Methylicorpusculum oleiharenae: one gene and its partner. The protein of the gene in region 1 binds, or shares a complex with, the protein of each later gene. Links are inferred from orthologs where the notes say so. Each region holds a gene or a part of one and is shown on either strand. Other genes may lie near its edges.

What was found.
Region 2: the proteins of groL (region 1) and metK are in contact, whole or in part, in a cryo-EM structure (PDB 8P4O), measured with the Escherichia coli proteins. The link is inferred for Methylicorpusculum oleiharenae from one-to-one orthologs.

The regions. Positions count from the first base shown.
Region 1 is NZ_WUTY02000001.1:1,346,031-1,351,761, forward strand. The notes cover bases 1-2,985. They hold groL (chaperonin GroEL), read left to right. Parts: upstream 1-656; coding sequence 657-2,315; downstream 2,316-2,985. Other genes in these bases: GO003_RS06240 (HesA/MoeB/ThiF family protein), read right to left, coding at 1-168; groES (co-chaperone GroES), read left to right, coding at 313-600; GO003_RS06255 (methyltransferase domain-containing protein), read left to right, coding at 2,414-2,985. In the rest of the region: more of GO003_RS06255, read left to right, coding at 2,986-3,181; transcription elongation factor GreB, read right to left, coding at 3,197-3,694; GO003_RS06265 (FKBP-type peptidyl-prolyl cis-trans isomerase), read left to right, coding at 3,790-4,269; GO003_RS06270 (nuclear transport factor 2 family protein), read right to left, coding at 4,518-4,997; GO003_RS06275 (copper resistance protein NlpE), read right to left, coding at 5,157-5,693.
Region 2 is NZ_WUTY02000001.1:1,110,055-1,113,018, reverse strand. It holds metK (methionine adenosyltransferase), read right to left. Parts: upstream 2,081-2,964; coding sequence 920-2,080; downstream 1-919. Other genes in the region: rpoD (RNA polymerase sigma factor RpoD), read right to left, coding at 2,230-2,964; ahcY (adenosylhomocysteinase), read right to left, coding at 1-898. UniProt on the Escherichia coli protein: Catalyzes the formation of S-adenosylmethionine (AdoMet) from methionine and ATP.

The sequences.
Region 1 (5,731 bases):
GGTGATTTTCCCTACTCCGGCAGCGGTGAGATACATGGATGCCGGTGAGCCTAGTCCGCCAGCTCCGATGATCAGAACATGAGCGGCCAGGAGTTTCTGCTGGCCCTCGACATCGACTTGCGGCAGCATGATTTGTCTGCTGAAGCGCAGGAGTTGATCGTCATTCATAAGTTGTTTAGTTGATGTAATTTTAAAAGTTATGATGCCAAAGAACTTGACAGACTGCAAAACCTGATTATTATTAGCACTCATTAATAGCGAGTGCTAATAATCCTTTTTTTACCTTTGTTTTAATTTTTTCAGGAGATATTGATGAAAATACGTCCTTTACACGACAGAGTAGTTGTTAAACGTGTTGAAGAGGAAACGACAACCGCTGGCGGCATAGTTCTGCCCGGTTCAGCCGCTGAAAAACCAAGCCAAGGCGAAGTGTTAGCCGTAGGCCAAGGTAAAGCGCTGGATAACGGTACCGTTCGCGCTTTGGAAGTTAAGGTTGGCGATAAGGTGTTGTTTGGTAAATATTCCGGTAATGAAGTCAAAGTTGATGGCGAAGAACTGATCATCATGCGCGAAGACGACATCATGGGTATTTTGGGTTAAGTCCAACACACTGGATTTATCATAAACATATAACATTCAATAGATTAGGAATTAAGATGGCAGCAAAAGACGTAAAATTCGGCAGTGATGCGCGTACATTAATGGTGCAAGGCGTTAACATTCTTGCAAACGCAGTAAAAGTAACTTTAGGTCCTAAAGGCCGTAATGCGGTTTTAGATAAAAGCTACGGCGCACCTACGATTACTAAAGACGGTGTATCGGTCGCAAAAGAAATAGAATTAAAAGACAAATTCGAAAACATGGGCGCCCAAATGGTTAAGGAAGTGGCGTCTAAAACTTCCGATGTTGCTGGTGATGGAACAACAACTGCAACGGTTTTAGCCCAATCAATTTTAAACGAAGGCCTGAAAGCAGTTGCTGCCGGCATGAATCCTATGGATTTAAAACGCGGTATTGATAAAGCGGTTGAAGTAGCCGTCAAGTCTATCGAAGCGGCTGCAACACCGTGTACAGACAGCAAAGCGATTGCTCAAGTAGGCACGATCTCTGCTAACTCTGATGAGTCAGTCGGTCAAATCATCGCAGAAGCGATGGAAAAAGTCGGTAAAGAAGGCGTTATCACTGTTGAAGAAGGTTCAGGTTTAGAAAACCAATTGGACGTTGTTGAAGGTATGCAGTTTGACCGTGGTTATCTGTCGCCTTACTTCATCAACAATCAAGACAGCATGAGTTCTGAGCTGGAAAGCCCCTTTATCCTGCTGTACGACAAAAAAATCTCCAACATCCGTGATTTATTACCGATATTGGAAGGCGTTGCCAAATCAGGCCGTCCACTATTGATTGTTGCTGAAGATGTTGAAGGCGAAGCTTTAGCTACGCTGGTTGTCAACAACTTGCGCGGTATCGTAAAAGTGGCTGCGGTTAAAGCGCCAGGATTCGGTGACCGTCGTAAAGCCATGTTGGAAGATGTTGCTATATTGACCGGTGGTACTGTAATTTCTGAAGAAGTCGGCCTGAGCCTTGAAAAAGCCGGATTGGAGTTATTGGGAACTGCGAAAAAAGTACAAGTTACCAAAGAAAACACCACTATTATCGATGGCGCAGGTACTGAAGAAAGCATCAAAAGCCGTGTTGCGCAAATTCGCAAACAAGCTGAAGACGCAACATCTGATTATGACAAGGAAAAACTGCAAGAGCGTCTGGCTAAACTGGCTGGCGGTGTTGCGGTAATCAAGGTTGGCGCAGCGACTGAAGTTGAAATGAAAGAGAAAAAAGCTCGCGTTGAAGACGCATTACACTCAACCCGTGCAGCGGTTGAGGAAGGCGTAGTCGCAGGCGGCGGAACAGCTCTGATTCGTGCTTTAAAAGCGTTGGATGGCTTGAAAGGTATCAATCACGATCAAGATGTGGGTATCAACATCCTGCGTCGTGCTATGGAAGAGCCATTGCGTCAAATCGTCAAAAATGCTGGAGACGAATCTTCAGTTGTCCTGAATGAAGTGGCTAAAGGTACTGGTAACTTCGGTTACAATGCCGCAACAGGCGTCTATGGCGATATGATCGAAATGGGTATCCTGGATCCTGCAAAAGTAACTCGTTTTGCTCTGCAAAACGCAGCATCAGTTGCTGGTTTAATGATCACAACTGAAGTTATGGTCGCTGACGCTCCAAGCGACGACAAAGCTCATGGCGGTCCTGATATGGGCGGCATGGGTGGTATGGGCGGAATGGGTGGCATGGGCGGCATGATGTAATTGCTGACCCAAGCTCTTTACGCTTGACCAAAGCCCCGGCTGGATTCAGCCGGGGCTTTTTTATGAGCATAATTTTTATTTAACACGCGCGATGACAGATGACTCAAGCTAACGATCGGAATTTCGATCAGCTCATCGATAAATTCGACCGCAAAATTTACCAAACCGCGAAAGGGGAATGGCGGCTGAAACTATTAAAAGAAGATCTGACGCCTTTTTACGATGCCGCTGATGCACTGACGGTATGGGATGCTGGGTGTGGTTTTGCCCAAATCAGTCTCTGGTTGGCGAAAAGAGGGCATCATCTGACGCTTTGCGATCTGTCGGAAAAAATGCTTGAACGCGCCAGAGAAGCTTTTATCAATGAAGAGGTGACCGCCGAGTTTTATCTGGATTCAGCTCAAAATCTAGCTTTAAAGCTTCCACAGTATGATTTGATCTTGTTTCATGCGGTTCTCGAATGGCTTGCTAATCCTATGCCGACCTTGCAAACAGTTATTGAGCAGGTGAAACCGGGCGGGCACCTGTCCTTGTTGTTTTACAATCGGAATGCCATGGTTTTCGGCAACGTTTTAAAAGGCGGCTGGCGCTGGAAAAACGTATTGGACGACAGTTATCTGGGGAAAGGCTCCAAAATGACCCCGCCCAACCCGCAATACCCGCATGCTGTTATAGAGTTCCTTGAAAACAATCATTTTAAGATCATCACTCATACCGGGTTACGCGTTTTTCATGATTATCTGAATCACGAGACCTTGGCGCAGAGCAACGCTGACGAACTGTTTGAGCTGGAAAGCCGTTATTGCCGGCTACCCACATTCCGCGACATGGGACGCTATGTGCATCTGGTTGTCCAGCGAGCGTAAGCAAGCAGTTCCGGTTTACTGACTATAAGCAATATCGAGCACCGTATACCGAACCGGTTTTTGTTCGATAACAATCGTCACTTCATCGTCATAGGTTTTTTTCAGCAACACCTTGGCGAGAGGAGAATCCAGACTGATATAGTTCTTCGCAGGGTTAAGTTCATCCGCCCCCACGATTCGATAAGTGACCGGCTCACCGGATTCATTTTCCAGTGTCACCCAGGCCCCGAAAAAAATCTTATCCTGATCTGAAGGGGCTTGGGTGACGACGGTAAGCGAGGGCAAACGCTTTTGCAAGTAATGAATGCGCCGGTCTATACCGCGTAATTCTTTTTTGCGATAAATATATTCGGCATTTTCCGATCGGTCACCTTCTGCGGCAGCGGCGGACAGAGCGGCGGTGACGTCCTTGCGTTTGTCCCATAAGCCCCGTAATTCATTTTCCAGCACTTGATAACCGGCTTGGGTGATATACGGGGATGATTTGGCTTGGGGTGGTTTCCAGCGGCTCATGCGATTTTATATTCCGGTTTTTAATATTTTCAGACAACAGAAGCTTTATTTTATATCATAGCCGTTTCTTAAATTATCAACAGTAGGTTCCCCTCATGCAAGTAGCTGAAAATATGGCTGTTTCTATTCATTACACATTGACCAATGACGCCGGTGAAACGCTGGATAGTTCAATTGGCAGCGATGCGCTGGTTTATCTGCATGGACAGGGCAGTATCATTCCCGGACTGGAACAAGCCCTGCTTGGTAAAGCCGTTGGCGATAAGTTAAATGTCGAAATAGAGCCATCAGAAGCTTACGGTGATTACGATGAAGACATGGTTCAAGTGATTCCGCGTCAGATGTTTGAAGGAATCGATGTGATAGAAGTCGGGATGCAGTTCCATGCCGATGTCAGTTCAGGACCCGGTGTCGTGACGGTCATTAATGTCGAAGGTGATGATGTTACCATCGATGGCAATCATCCACTGGCCGGTATGAAATTATTTTTCGACGTGGAAATAACTGATATTAGAGAAGCGACAATGGACGAATTGGCTCACGGCCACGTGCATGGTGCCGGATGCAGTCATTAATAACCGCTATTGCCCTAAAATCACCCGCTGATTTTAGGGCGGCAACGCCAAATGAACATTCAAACACGTTAGCAATAAGAATGATCGGTCAGACCTGAACGTAAGTTGCGGTTGGCGGCGATAGCCAACCCGACGATTGATCATCCGCTTGCTGTTGGGCTGCGAAAAGCTTAAACCTACCCTTTTTATCATCAAACCGGTAATTGCTGCTTTTAAAAGTTGAACGGTAAATTGTATGAAACAGGTTTTTAGAGTCCAAGATCGCTCAATCCTGGATGATTCTCAGGGCGACGGCCTTGAGGCCAATGAAATTTGCGGTCCGACTCTTTGATAGGTAGGTCGTTGATACTCGCATAACGCTGACGCATTAAGCCGTATTCATCAAATTCCCAGTTCTCGTTGCCGTAAGACCGAAACCATTCATTATTTTCATTGCGCCATTCGTATGCAAACCGGACGGCGATACGGTTACCCTCAAAAGCCCACAGTTCTTTGATTAACCGGTATTCGTATTCGGTGGCCCATTTGCGTTTCAGGAAGTCGATGATTTGTTCCCGCCCCACGGGAAATTCAGCCCGATTTCGCCATTGGCTGTCGGTCGTATAGGCTAAAGCAACTTTTTCAGGAGTGCGATTATTCCAACCGTCTTCAGCCATGCGGACCTTCTCAACTGCAGTTTCGCGTGTGAAGGGCGGAAACGGAGGTCGTGATTCAAGCGTCGTGTTCATTGAAAACTCCCTGTTAATCTTGTTGAGTTTAAGGATATGAACATTTATAGGTTTTCTTGAGCAGCGTAAATGTTATAACCAAGGCAACGGATTGATTTTTTGTCCATCTTCAAAGTGGATGGACAAAAAATGAGCCTCAGTTTGTAACTTCCGTTCCTGTCAGTGAAAATGCACTTCTCGTGACTTAACCATATCACTTCGTTTCAAAACGTAGCTGTCCTCATCATCATTCGATATCATTGATCCGTCTTCATTAATCTGAATGAGCGTGCCTTCATTTTCAATTCGATAATGCCGCGTGCTTTGCCCGCCTTTTTTGGGTGTTAAAACAACGGTATGACTCTCTTCATCCCAGGTGTATTTCCCTTTTTCATAAAACTCCCTTGAGGACTCTCTTGCAGGCTGAGTCACCAGCAGATAATTGTTTTTTTGTTTTAAAGATAGCGTCGCTTTTATTCCCGGGCAATCTTTACAAGGAAGAAATCCGTAGAAAACGCCATGAAAGTCCATGCTTTTATCAATAGGGGTTTCATGTCCTGCATGGCCTGCTTCAGTCTGTTGGCTCTTCGCTCGCATTCTGAGGAAACTTTCTTGAGCTTCGAGGTCGGTCGCCGCAAATGCAGGAATAGCAGGGAGCAGACTGCTAAATAGAAACAAAGCCAGATTCTGTTTTAATTGTTTTTTTATTGCTAGCATGATGAGTTTCCGGAAAATAAAAATTGGGTTGTTGTATT
Region 2 (2,964 bases), 240 kb from region 1 along the record:
CGATATTACACACGATAGCCTGATCTCTCATGGCTTTCATATGATCGTGAGTAATGACGCTGGCATTACCGGTCGCAGTCACAAAAATATTGGCAATAGGAGCAGCATCTTCCATGGTTACCACGCGGAAACCTTCCATTGCAGCTTGCAGTGCGCAAATCGGATCAATTTCGGTAATCCAGACTGTCGCCCCCAATCCACGCAGGGATTGCGCGCACCCTTTACCAACATCACCATAACCGCAAACTATTGCGATCTTTCCGGCAATCATCACATCGGTGGCACGCTTAATACCATCGACCAGGGATTCCCTGCATCCGTATAAGTTATCGAATTTGGATTTGGTGACTGAATCGTTGACATTGAAAGCAGGCACCTTAAGCGTGCCGTTGGCAACCATTTCATTCAGCCTGAGCACGCCGGTAGTGGTTTCTTCCGATAAACCTTTTACATCAGCCATTAATTCAGGGAATTTCTGATGCATCATTACCGTTAAATCGCCACCGTCATCCAGAATCATATTCGGACGCCAGCCATTAGGTCCTTCAATGGTCTGAACAATACACCATTCAGCTTCTTCTTCGGTTTCGCCTTTCCAGGCGAAAACAGGAACACCGCTTGCCGCTATTGCAGCGGCCGCATGGTCTTGGGTTGAGAAAATATTACATGACGACCATCTTACATCAGCACCTAATGCTGTTAATGTCTCGATCAGAACGGCGGTCTGAATCGTCATATGCAGACATCCGGCGATACGGGCACCTTTCAGTGGTTGTTCGGCACCAAATTCCTTTCTCAAAGCCATCAGGCCCGGCATTTCGGTTTCGGCAATATTGATTTCCTTCCTGCCCCATTCCGCTAATCCGATATCGGCAACTTTATAATCATGGTTATTCATTAGCTTATCCTGTGGCTTGTATTATAATTTTGCGGCATTTTTCAATGCGTCGACTTTGTCCGTTTTTTCCCAGCTGAAGCTCTCTTCAGTTCTGCCGAAATGCCCATAAGCCGCAGTTGTCTGATAAATAGGTTTTAACAAGTCCAACGCTGCAATCAGTCCTTTTGGCCTTAAGTCAAAATTGTCTCTTACAATCTGGACAAGCCGGTCTTCACTTATTTTTCCTGTACCAAAGGTTTCAACGCTGATAGAGGTCGGTTCAGCGACACCAATTGCGTAGGACACTTGAATCTCGCAGCGCTCAGCCAAACCTGCTGCAACGATATTTTTTGCGACGTATCGTGCCATATAAGCCGCAGAACGATCGACTTTGGATGGATCTTTACCAGAAAACGCGCCTCCACCGTGTCTCGCCATGCCGCCGTAGGTATCGACGATGATTTTCCGGCCGGTTAGGCCGCAGTCGCCAACGGGGCCGCCAATCACGAAATTCCCGGTGGGATTGATAAAATATTTTGTGTCTTTGTGTAACCAATCTTTAGGCAGTACCGGCAGAATAATCTCATCCATGACGGCTTCATGAATCTGTTTTGCGCCGATTTCGGGGGAATGCTGAGTCGACAAAACCACAGCATCAATCGCCACAGGCTTATTATTCTCGTAACGGAAGGTAATTTGACTTTTCGCATCCGGTCTCAGCCAAGGCAATGTTCGATTCTTCCGAACTTCGGCCTGTCTTTTCACCAGTAAATGAGAATAGGTAATCGGAGCCGGCATTAGTACGTCAGTCTCGTTGCTGGCATAACCGAACATCAAACCCTGATCACCGGCGCCTTGTTCATGATCTTCCTTTTCATCGACACCCATCGCAATATCGGAGGACTGTTTACCTATCGCATTGAGAACCGCACAACTTTGTCCATCAAAGCCAATATCACCATGATCATAGCCAATATCACACACGACCTTTCTAACCAACGCTTCAGTATCAACCCAGGCATCAGTCGTTATCTCACCGGCAAGAATGACCATACCTGTTTTAACCAGGGTTTCACAAGCGACTCTTGATTTAGGATCTTGTTTCAGCAATGCATCCAGAATCGCATCTGAAATTTGATCTGCCACTTTATCCGGATGACCTTCCGAAACCGATTCTGATGTAAAAATGAAATTATTGCTCACGGGCCTGCCTATTATCAAATTCTTAAAAAAACAAAAGGCTGCAGATGCAGCCTTTAATTCTGGTGGGCCCTGTAGGACTTGAACCTACGACCTGCCGATTATGAGTCGGACGCTCTAACCAACTGAGCTAAGGGCCCAAATACTTTTAATTATTCGCCATCAAGAAAACATCTCAGCTGTTCAGATCTTGAGGGATGCCTCAATTTTCTTAACGCTTTTGCTTCAATCTGACGAATTCTTTCACGAGTCACGTCAAACTGTTTACCAACTTCTTCTAAAGTGTGGTCGGTATTCATGTTAATACCAAACCGCATTCTTAAGACTTTGGCTTCTCTTGCTGTCAAACCAGCCAACACATTTTGTGTAGACTCTCTAAGACCGGCAATGGTGGCCGACTCGATTGGGGACAGTACTTTAGCATCTTCTATGAAATCTCCCAAGTGCGAATCTTCATCATCACCTATCGGAGTTTCCATTGAAATCGGTTCTTTCGCTATTTTCAATACCTTACGAACTTTGTCCTCTGGCATTTCCATACGCTCAGCCAACTCTTCAGGGGTCGCCTCCCGCCCTAATTCCTGCAGAATTTGCCTTGAAATACGGTTCAATTTGTTGATCGTTTCAATCATATGAACCGGTATGCGGATTGTTCTGGCCTGATCAGCAATCGATCTGGTTATCGCCTGTCTTATCCACCAGGTTGCATAGGTCGAAAATTTATAACCCCGACGGTATTCAAATTTATCAACTGCTTTCATTAAACCAATGTTTCCTTCCTGGATGAGATCCAAAAACTGAAGACCTCTGTTGGTATATTTTTTTGCAATAGAAATGACTAACCGTAAATTGGCCTCAATCATCTCTTTTTTGGCGCGCCGCGCTTT